3 regions of the Nonomuraea sp. NPDC049624 genome follow, and region 3 is predicted to be linked to each of the others. Evidence: riboswitches for the same ligand, from Rfam matches in the RefSeq annotation. Region 3 holds a riboswitch; each other region holds the start of a gene.
What was found. Region 3 has a riboswitch for cyclic di-AMP ahead of AB0J76_RS30170 (CHAP domain-containing protein). Riboswitches for the same ligand answer to the same signal wherever they lie in the genome.
Positions count from the first base shown of each region.

Region 1: another riboswitch for cyclic di-AMP. It lies ahead of AB0J76_RS05550 (NlpC/P60 family protein); the one in region 3 lies ahead of AB0J76_RS30170 (CHAP domain-containing protein).
Region 2: another riboswitch for cyclic di-AMP. It lies ahead of AB0J76_RS33040 (hypothetical protein); the one in region 3 lies ahead of AB0J76_RS30170 (CHAP domain-containing protein).

Region 1 is NZ_JBFAOR010000001.1:1,057,472-1,060,735, reverse strand. Features, by position in the region: gene AB0J76_RS05560 (RDD family protein) at 1-596, opposite strand, end outside; gene AB0J76_RS05555 (amino-acid N-acetyltransferase) at 682-1,251, opposite strand; cyclic di-AMP (ydaO/yuaA leader) riboswitch at 1,539-1,690, shown strand; gene AB0J76_RS05550 (NlpC/P60 family protein) at 1,697-2,740, shown strand; gene AB0J76_RS05545 (LuxR C-terminal-related transcriptional regulator) at 2,827-3,039, opposite strand.
Region 2 is NZ_JBFAOR010000008.1:423,555-426,818, forward strand. Features, by position in the region: gene AB0J76_RS33030 (MDR family MFS transporter) at 1-790, shown strand, start outside; gene AB0J76_RS33035 (DUF5302 domain-containing protein) at 838-1,038, shown strand; cyclic di-AMP (ydaO/yuaA leader) riboswitch at 1,204-1,338, shown strand; partial or broken gene AB0J76_RS33040 (hypothetical protein) at 1,562-1,990, shown strand; gene AB0J76_RS33045 (alpha/beta hydrolase) at 2,276-3,151, shown strand; gene AB0J76_RS33050 (hypothetical protein) at 3,195-3,264, opposite strand, start outside.
Region 3 is NZ_JBFAOR010000007.1:488,919-492,182, forward strand. Features, by position in the region: gene AB0J76_RS30160 (glycosyl hydrolase family 18 protein) at 1-994, opposite strand, end outside; gene AB0J76_RS30165 (luciferase family protein) at 1,237-1,584, shown strand; cyclic di-AMP (ydaO/yuaA leader) riboswitch at 1,845-1,982, shown strand; gene AB0J76_RS30170 (CHAP domain-containing protein) at 1,997-2,716, shown strand; gene AB0J76_RS30175 (TetR/AcrR family transcriptional regulator) at 2,769-3,264, opposite strand, start outside.

The sequences.
Region 1 (3,264 bases), on a different contig from region 3:
TGGCCGTAGCCCTGCTGGCCGTACTGGGCGTCCTGGCCGTAACCCTGCTGACCCGGCGCGGCCTGCTGGCCGTAGCCGGGCTGGGCGTACTGCTGGCCCGAGGCGGGCTGCTGGCCGTAGCCCTGCTGGCCGTACTGGGCGTCCTGGCCGTAGCCGGGCTGCGTGTACTGCTGGCCGGAGGACTGCGGCTGCTGGCCGTAACCCTGCTGGCCCGAGCCGGCCTGCTGGCCGTACTGGGCCTCCTGGCCGTAGCCCGGCTGGGTGTACTGCTGGCCGGAGGACTGCGGCTGCTGGCCGTAACCCTGCTGGCCCGAGGCGGGCTGCTGGCCGTACTGGGGCTGCTGGCCGTACTGGGGCTGCTGGCCGTAGCCCTGCTGCTGGCCGTACTGCTGCTGTTGCTGGCCGTACTGCTGTTGCTGGCCATAGCCCTGTTGCTGCTGCTGACCATATGGGGGCTGGCCGAAGGCATCGTCCGCCCGGTAGCCGACCACAGTCACGTCCGGGTCGGGCTCACCGGGCCGACGGCCGTGGTGCTGCCCGTACTCGGGGTTCTCGCCGGAATCGTCCTGTGGGTACGGCGGCTGTCCGGTGCTCACCGTGTCACCTCGCTTCGAGTGCGCATGTGGCACGTGTCAGGACACATGCCTGTGCTGCCCAACGTATCGACATAGGTATCAACAATCACCTTTCCAAGTGGTCAAGGTCCGCGTCACCCGATGTCAGATGCAGCAGCATGCGGGTGTTGCCAAGGGTGTTCGGTTTGACGTGTTCCAGATCAAGGAACTCCGCCACACCCTCGTCGTACGAGGCCAGCAACTCGGCGTAGACCTCGGGTGAGACCGGGGTGCCCTGGATGGGGCGGAAACCGTGCCTCGCGAAGAAGTCGACCTCAAAAGTCAGACAGAATACACGCCGCAGCCCCAGATCCTTCGCCTGCCGGACGAGTGCCGAGACGATCCGCCGCCCCACGCCCAGCCCCCGGCACGCGGGATCGACGGCCACCGTACGGACCTCGGCGAGGTCCTCCCACAGCACGTGGAGCGCGCCGCAGCCGACGACCTCCCCGTCCCGCTCGGCCACCCAGAACTCCTGGACGTCCTCGTACAGCGTGACCGTGGCCTTCTCCAGGAGCCGCGGACCCGCGCCCGCGTAGGTGTCCACGAGACGCCTGATCGCACGCACGTCGGGCGTGCGGGCACGCCTGACCACGACCGCGGTCTCGGGGACTGCCACTTCGGCCACCTGCTCCATGGCTCTCCAGGGTACAGATCTCATTACGGCTCGGCCCTAAATCCCACGTCTCGGGCATCTCATCACATCCCGTGGTCGAGCGAACACGAGCCGACTTGGAGCTTTCCTCCAGACCTCAGCGCCCCGAATGCTGGACAAAAGGTGCAGAAGCCCGCTTCCGTACGGCTACCCACGAGATCACCTTGTGACCCTTCAGTTGTGAAACCTCTACAGACTCGGCAGTTCCGGTTGAGCGTGAACCCGGAGTGCATTAGTGTCCAGCGACGATGTTCTCCGCGTAATGCGCGCGGAAAGACACGCCCAATTCCCGCAAGGGAAGCCGGGGAACCAACGGCGGCGAGCAGCCAGCGCCGCCACTTGGGGTGAATCCGACCATCTCGGTAGGGCTGCTCCGGCCCGAACCCGTCAGCTAACCCGGCCGGCGTCGATGAGAGGAGCTCGGTTGGTGAAGCGGACGCTCGACCGCTCGGGGAAGACGGGGGGCAGGCACGCCCGCCCCCAGGAACAGGCCAGGCGCGCACGCCGCCTCGGCGTCATCGGCGTCACCGTCGCCGCGATGCTGTTCGCCGTCCCCGTCGGTTCCGCCGCCGCCGACCCGAAGCCGTCGCTCTCCGAGCTCTCCGACCAGGTGGAGAAGCTGCACGAAGAGATCGAGACGCTGGCCGAGCAGTACAACGAGCAGCGCGAACGGCTGAAGGCCGCGCAGAAGGCCAACGACTCCGCCCAGAAGATCCTGGCCACCAGCGAGTCCGACCTGGCCGCCAGGCGCGCCAGGGCCTCGCTGCTCGCCCAGAACGCCTACATCACCGGCGGCCTGGACAAGGCCCTGGCCTTCGCCCAGTCCGGCGACCCCGAGACCTTCCTCGACCGGGCCGCGACCACGTACGCGCTCGAACAGCAGCAGGGCGAGGAGGTCAACCAGCTCGCCAAGGCCATGGAGGCCGCCGAGCGGGCCAGGGCCGGCGCGAAGACCCGCATCGCCGAGGTCCAGAAGATCGTCACCGATCTGGAGGCCAAGCGCTCGAAGATCACCAAGCTGGTCACCAAGGTGGAGAGCAACCTCTACCGGCGGGCCATGGGCGAGGCCGGCCGTCCCGGCACCCGGGCCGTACGCGTCAACCTGCCGGTCATCGGCGACGGCAAGGCGGCCCAGGCCGTCAAGTGGGCCCTCACCCAGCAGCTCAAGCCGTACGTGTGGGGCGCCGAAGGGCCGCGCTCCTACGACTGCTCCGGCCTGGTGATGGCCGCCTACCAGCGTGTGGGCATCTCGCTCCCCCACTACACCGGCGACCAGTGGACGGCCGGCACGCACGTCAGCCGTGACCAGCTGCGCCCCGGCGACCTGGTGTTCTTCTACAGCGACCTGCACCACGTCGGCATCTACATCGGCGGCGGCATGATGGTCCACGCCCCGCGCACGGGTGACGTCGTGCGGGTCGCCCCGATCGGCGGGCGGCCGTTCGCCGGCGGCGTGCGCATCGCGGACTGACCGGCGCCCCACACCGCCCCAGCGCCACACCGCCCAGCCCCACTTCATCCAGCGCCACTTCGCCCAGCGCCGCCAGATGAGCGCCGCTAGATGAGCTGGCGGCGCGCCGCCCATGCCACGGCCTCGATCGCCGTGGCCACGCCGATGCGGTCGCAGATGCCCCTCAGCCTGCGCCGTACGGTCCGTCCGCTGATGTCCAGCCGCCTGCCGACCCGATCGACGGTCACCCCCCTGGCCAGTTCGGCCAGTAACGCCAAATCCGCGTGGCTCAGCTCAACGCCTTCTGTGAGCACATCCACCGGGAGCCCTCCCCCCAACAGCAGAACTCGGACCTTTCAGGCGAAGCAAAGCCGCTCGTCTCGGTGAAGGTAAACGCATCGCGGAAAGGTCGTCAAGCGCGACAATCGGCGCCCTTGACCAGTGCTATTGACATGATCACTTATATGTGACGTACTCCGCATATGTCGGCACGCCGTGATCAGCTATGAACGGTCCAAACGATCAATTCGGCGGCCCGGTTCCAC
Region 2 (3,264 bases), on a different contig from region 3:
CCTGGACGGCAACTCCTGGACGTCCCCGTCCGTGGCCGGGCCGATCCTGCTGGCGCTGGTGCTGCTGGCCGCGTTCGTACTGGTCGAGTTGCGGGCGGCGAACCCGGTCATGCCGATGCACCTGTTCCGGGACCGTACCTACACGCTGGTCAACGCGACCTCCTTCTTCACCGCCTTCTGCATGTACGCCGGCGTGGTGTTCCTGCCCCGCTACTTCCAGCAGGCGCTGGGCGTCAGCGCCACCGAGTCGGGGCTGAGGATCTACCCGATGACGCTGGCCATGGTGGCGGGCAGCGCGCTCATGGGCACGCTGATGTCCAGGACGCGCACGTACAAGCCGTGGCTGGTCGGGGCGCCGTTCCTGCTGGCAGCCGGCAGCCTGCTCTGCCTGAACCTCACCGTGCGCACCGACGGCCTGCTGCTGGCCGGGTGGATGGCGCTGCTCGGGCTCGGCATGGGGCCGATGTTGTCGGGGCTGACCGTGGCCGTGCAGCAGGCCGTCCCGCCGCGGTACATCGGCACGGCCTCGGCCAACCTCACCTTCTTCCGGCAGATCGGCGGCTCCGTGGCGCTGGCGCTGGCCGGCACCGCGTACACGTCGGTCATCACCACGGACGCGCCCGTCCACGGGCTCGCGGCCGCGCACGCCTCGGCGGCGGCCGTGGTCATCCCGTCGCTGGGCGTGGCGGGCGCGGTGATCGCCCTGGTCGCGCTGGTCATGATGCCCGGCAGGCGGCTGGAGCAGGCGCCCGCCGCGGAGAGCAGAGTGGAGGCCGGTTTCGCGTCGTAAGCGACGTCGTGCGAAGCTGTGGATGTCCCCAGAACCAGGAGGTCCTCATGGCGGAAACACCGGAGCCGGAAGTCAGCGAGACTCCCGAGGACGAGATGAAGCGCAAGTTCCGCGAGGCGTTGGAACGCAAGCGCGGGCAGCAGGCCGACTCGGCCGCGGGTGGCAGGGGCGTGGACCCGTCGAAGATCCACGGGGCGCACGGTCCGGCAGCGAGTAAAAGATCCTTCAGGCGCAAGAGCGGCGGCTGAAAGGCCCGATTTAGCAGGGGGTACGGCATGCCGTGCCCCCTTTCTCTTTGCCGTGATAGGTAGATCTTTACCCGGTTCATGACGATTCGTTTGTATTTGTCCGAATCTCTGGGTACGGTCTTAACCAATTACCAGCTGGTGGCGTAGTCCCTACCAGGAGAGGGACGACAGCTGGCGCCGAATCCCGACTTGTCGGGAACCGGGGACCCATCTCATTGGGGTGAATCCGGCCACGTGCCGGTAGGGCATCTCCACGCCCGAACCCGTCAGCTAACCCGGTAGGCGAGATGGAGAGGACTTCACGCATGTACCACCTCGTCGTACCCCCGGACAGTGTAGTGACGACCGCCTGCTGAGCGGTCTCTTCCCTGACTTCCCCCACGCGCCGCGTAACCACCTTTTCGGCGCTCTGCCCGGTTACGCACCGTAGTCACGCGCGTTCCCCCTGTCCCCTCGCGAAGGACTTCACTGCTTCATGTCTCGATTTGGCCTGCGCTCTCTCGCTCTGCTGTCCGTGTCCGCCATGGGCGCGCTGACGATCTCCGCCACCGGCGCCCACGCCGACACCGGCGACGACCAGAAGATCCTGCTCAAGGGTTCCACGAAGGCTTCCTACTTCTGGGACGACTCCTCCGGCCGCGCCGGCGACACCGGCCTGCCGGCCAGCGGCAAGCCCATGCAGAAGGGCCTGGCCGCCAGCCCCAGCTGGCCCCTCATGACCGAGGGTTACGTGACCTACAACGGCAAGAAGATGCCGTTCTTCGTGGGCGACCGCGGCCCCGGCGAGCCCTCCAGCCGTGGCGTCATGCTCGACCTCGACGCCAAGACCTTCGCCGAGCTGACCGGCGGCACCTTCAACCCCGACACGCTCGGCGTGGACGGCAACGGCGGCCAGGGCCACATCAAGATCGACTACGTCATCACCAAGTGGGGCGACGGCAAGGGCAAGAAGAACTACCCCGTGGCCTTCTCCACCGGCGCATGGGGCAGGTTCGACGACAACCCCGCCGAGCCCCCCAAGGTGCTGGCCGAAGAGCCCGCCGACGACGCGGCCGGTTCCGCCGGCGGCCAGGTCGGGAAGACCGTCGCGATGGGCGGCACCGTGATGGCCGGCGTGCTCGTGCTGGCCGGCGGCGGCGTGGTGCTCGGCGGCGAGCGTCTGCGCAAGCTCCTCAACGACTGATCTGCGGACAGACCACTCTTTACGCCTCGCGACCAGAATGACATTCTGGTCGCTGTGATCCAGCGCGCAGCCGCCAACGGCATCGAGATCGCCTACGAGAGCTTCGGCTCACCGGAAGGCAGGCCCCTGCTGCTCATCATGGGACTCGGCGCCCAGCTCATCCACTGGGACGACGAGTTCTGCGAACTCCTGGCCGAGCAGGGCCACCACGTCATCAGGTTCGACAACCGCGACGCGGGCCTGTCCACCCACCTCCACGACGAGGGCGTGCCCGCATGGGGTGCGCCCTCGCCGTACGTGCTGGACGACCTGGCCGACGACAGCGCCGGGCTCATGGACGTCCTGGGCCTGCCCGCCGCGCACGTCGTCGGCGCCTCGATGGGCGGGATGATCGCCCAGGCGCTGGCCATCCGGCACCCCGCCCGCGTGCTGAGCCTGACCTCGATCATGTCCACGCCCAGCCCGCAGGCGGCCCCGCCGACCGAGGCGGCCGCCGCGGTGCTCCTCGCCAAGCCCGCGACCGACCGCGAGGGGGTCGTCGCCGGCGCGCTGAGCACCTGGGCCGTGCTCGGGTCCCCCGGCTGGGAGCTGGACCGCGAACGCGTCACCAGGCTGGCCGGGCTCGCCTTCGACCGCTGCCACGACCCGTCCGGCACCGCCCGCCAGCTCGCCGCCATCATGGCCTCGGGCGACCGCACGTCCGCGCTGGGCGGGCTGAAGGTGCCCGCGCTGGTCATCCACGGCGAGGACGACCAGCTCGTGCCGCTCGCCGGCGGGCGGGCCACGGCCGCCGCCATCCCGGACTCCCGCCTGGTCACCTACCCCGGCATGGGCCACGACCTGCCCCGCCCCCTCTGGCCCGCGATCGTCGCCGAGATCACCGCCCACACCGGCTCCGCGACGCCCGCCCGGCCGGAGCCCGCCGCGTGACCCGCCACAAGACCCGCCGCAGAGCCTTTGTCGGCGCGGGCCGTCAGAGCTCCAGCTTCTCCTCGATGACCTTGAGCATGTGCCGGGCCAGGGCCAGGTTGGCCCGGTTGCGG
Region 3 (3,264 bases):
CGCCGATCGTGCACTGGCCGTTCTGCACGTTGCCGAACGCGTAGTTGATGTGGGTCAGCTTGGCCGCCGAGCCGCTGGTGTCGATGTTCTTGACGTGGTAGCCGCGCTGGTAGATGCCCCACTGGACGAAGTAGCCCAGCACCTTGTTGCCGCCGCCACCGCCGCCGCCCGTGGTGGTCGCGGTGATCTGGTTGCTGTCGGCCGAGCGGTTGCCGGCCGCGTCACGCGCGCGCACGGTGTAGGTGTAGGACGTGTTGGCGGTGAGGCCGGTGTCGTTGTACGTGGTGCCGGTGACGGTGGTGATCAGGGTGCCGCCGCGGTAGACCTCGTAGCCGGTGACCGCCACGTTGTCGGTGGAGGCGTTCCAGGCCAGCGCGACGCTGTTGTTGCTGACGCCGGTCGAGCGCAGGTTGCCGGGCACCGACGGCGGGGTCTTGTCGTCGCCGCCACCGCCGCCGGTGGTCGTCGCGGAGATCTGGTTGCTGTTGGCCGAGCGGTTGCCGGCCGCGTCACGCGCGCGCACGGTGTAGCTGTAGGCGGTGTTCGCGGTGAGGCCGGTGTCGTTGTACGTGGTGCCGGTGACGGTGGTGACCAGGGTGCCGCCGCGGTAGACCTCGTAGCCGGTCACGGCCACGTTGTCGGTGGAGGCGTTCCAGGCCAGGGCCACGCTCGTGTCCGTGACGCCGGTCGAGCGCAGGTTGCCCGGCACCGACGGCGCGGTCGTGTCGGTGCCGCCGCCACCGGAGACCTTCCACAGCGCCGCCACGTTCGGCGGCTCCCAGCCGGGCTGCGAGGTGTGCGCCTGGAGGCAGACGTAGTCCACGCCGTTGTAGGTGACGACCGTGCCCGCCGTGTAGGCGGTCCACGGGGCCCAGGCCGCCGCGTACGCCACCGTGCTGGCGGAGGCGAGCGTCGGGACGGCCACGGCCGCGGTGAGGGGCAGGGCCAATGCCGCCATTCCCGCCAGGACCTTGCTCAGAATGGTGTGTTTCATGTCGCTCCGACATCCGTTGGGGGGTGTGTGGGGAGTGGGATGGGAGACTTCTGGGGAAACTATTAGGAAAGTTTCCTTTAAGTTGTGAATCGACGGTAGCCGCTGCCTGGGGGAGCGTCAATACGTATCGGTCAGGTGTCCGTAACCGTGCCGGTCAGACCCCGGACACGCCCGTTCACGAGGGGATAACGGTTCCGGAACGGGGGCTGACGGCGGGGTGAGCCGTGGCTCAGCATTGGAGCGTGGCAGGAATCTCCGCCTGGCGGCGGACGCCCACGCGACGCGGACCCTACGTGGCCCGCGCGGTCGCGGAGTTACGGTCCTGGCCGTCGCTGAACGTCAGCGGCACCGGTCAGCAGGTCGCCTTCGCCGTACACGGAACCGAGATCCTGCGCCTGGCCGGCCGGGACGAGATCCACGTACGGCTCACCGCCCCCGCCATCGGCCGCCTGGAGCCGTATCTGGGGGCGTGCGACCAGGTCCACGCCTGCCGCGACGGCGCCTGGGTCGCCGTGCAGGTCGACGCCGAGCCCGATCTGGAATTGTTGCTGGCGCTCACGAGCGTGGCGATAAAGGCGCACGTGGCGTGAACCGATTCGGCGCGTAGCGTTTCTCGCACGCAGCGTCGAAATTATTGCCGCCATTTGCCGGGGAATTACTCGCCGGGTAGCTTGGTTGTACCCAGCCGAACGGGGAGTCGTCCCAGGTAGGGATGGCATTGCCTGGGAATTACCCAAGCGGGACCCGTGTTGTACAGAATCGATGCGGACATCTCCGCATCTGGGCGTCGCACATATACCTTCAGGCCCTTTCCGGGGCCCGGGAAGACGATGCGTCAGCCCTTTGCCTGACCAAGAGACCGCTGAATCCGCCTGTGCGCGGAACCGGGGACCCATGTGTCCAATGGGGTGAATCGGCACCGTGGTGCCGTAGGGCAGCTTCCCGCCCGAACCCGTCAGCTAACCCGGCAAGCGGCACGGAAGCTCAAGGAGTAACACCCTCATGGCCAAGCACCGTCTTCACCGTGCCTACAAGCTCGACCTCGCCAAGATCGCTCTCGGCGCGACCGCCGTCGCCGGCGTGCTCGGCACGCACGCGGCAGTGAACGCCGACGCCACCCACGCCACCGCCCACACCGCAACCCAGACCGCCAAGGTCGCCGGCGTGGCCGCCCAGCCGCGCGTCGCGCAGAACAGCGCCGCCGACGAGAGCGCCAAGGGCAAGGTCAACGTCACCGCCGCCCAGGTGCTGGCCACGGCCCGCGCTCAGGTCGGCACCTCCGAGGACGCCAACGGCGGCGGCACCAAGTTCCAGAAGTGGTACGCCGACTCCCAGCGCGCCGCCGAGACCGCCGCGCGTGACGGCGGCAACCGCGCCATGTACCTGAACGCCCCCTGGTGCTCGATGTTCGTCTCCTGGGTCGGCGAGCAGACCGGCGCCCGCCCGCAGGTCGGCTGGGACGCCTACACCGTGACCCACGCCAAGTGGTTCGCCGCCAACGACCGCTGGGGCACCGAGGCCAAGCCGGGCGCCGTCGTCTTCTTCTCCTGGAGCGGCAGCAAGAGCCTGAACGACATCCAGCACGTCGGCTTCGTCGTCAAGGACAACGGCGACGGCACGATCTCCACGATCGAGGGCAACACCGGCAACGGCAAGGTCGAGCAGCGCGTCCGGCCGACCTCGCAGGTCGTCGGCTACGGCTACCCGTCCTACGCCGCCTGATCCTGCTCTGCCGAAGAGCGCACTCCCCGCGGGGAGTGCGCTCTTTCGCGTCTCAGGGCCGCCGGTGCCGGTGGACCAGAACCGCCGCGGCCTGTCCGGCCGAGCGGGCCGCGCCCGGCTCCCCGGAGATCATCGCGGTCACCGTGGCGCCGTCGATCAGGGTGAGCAACTGCTCGGCGAGCAGGGCGGGGTCCCCGGCTCCCGCCTCCTCGGCGAGCGAGCGCAGGTAGGCGCGCAGGCGCTCCTTGTGCTCGCGCACCGCCGTGCGGACGGCGGCCGAACCGGCGCCCAGCTCGGCGAAGGCGTTGGCGAACCCGCAGCCGCGGAAGTCGTCCTCGGTGAACCAGCGTTCCAGCCACGCGAAGACCGCCGGGATGCGGTCGCCGGCACCCGCCACGTACGCGGTGAGCGAGGCCATCCAGCGTTCGTCGCGCCGCCGCAGATAGGCCACGACCAGCGCCTCCTTCGACGGGAAACACTGGTAAAGGCGTTTCAGCGAGACGCCGGAGGCGGCCCGGATCTCGTCCATGCCGACCGCCTGCACGCCG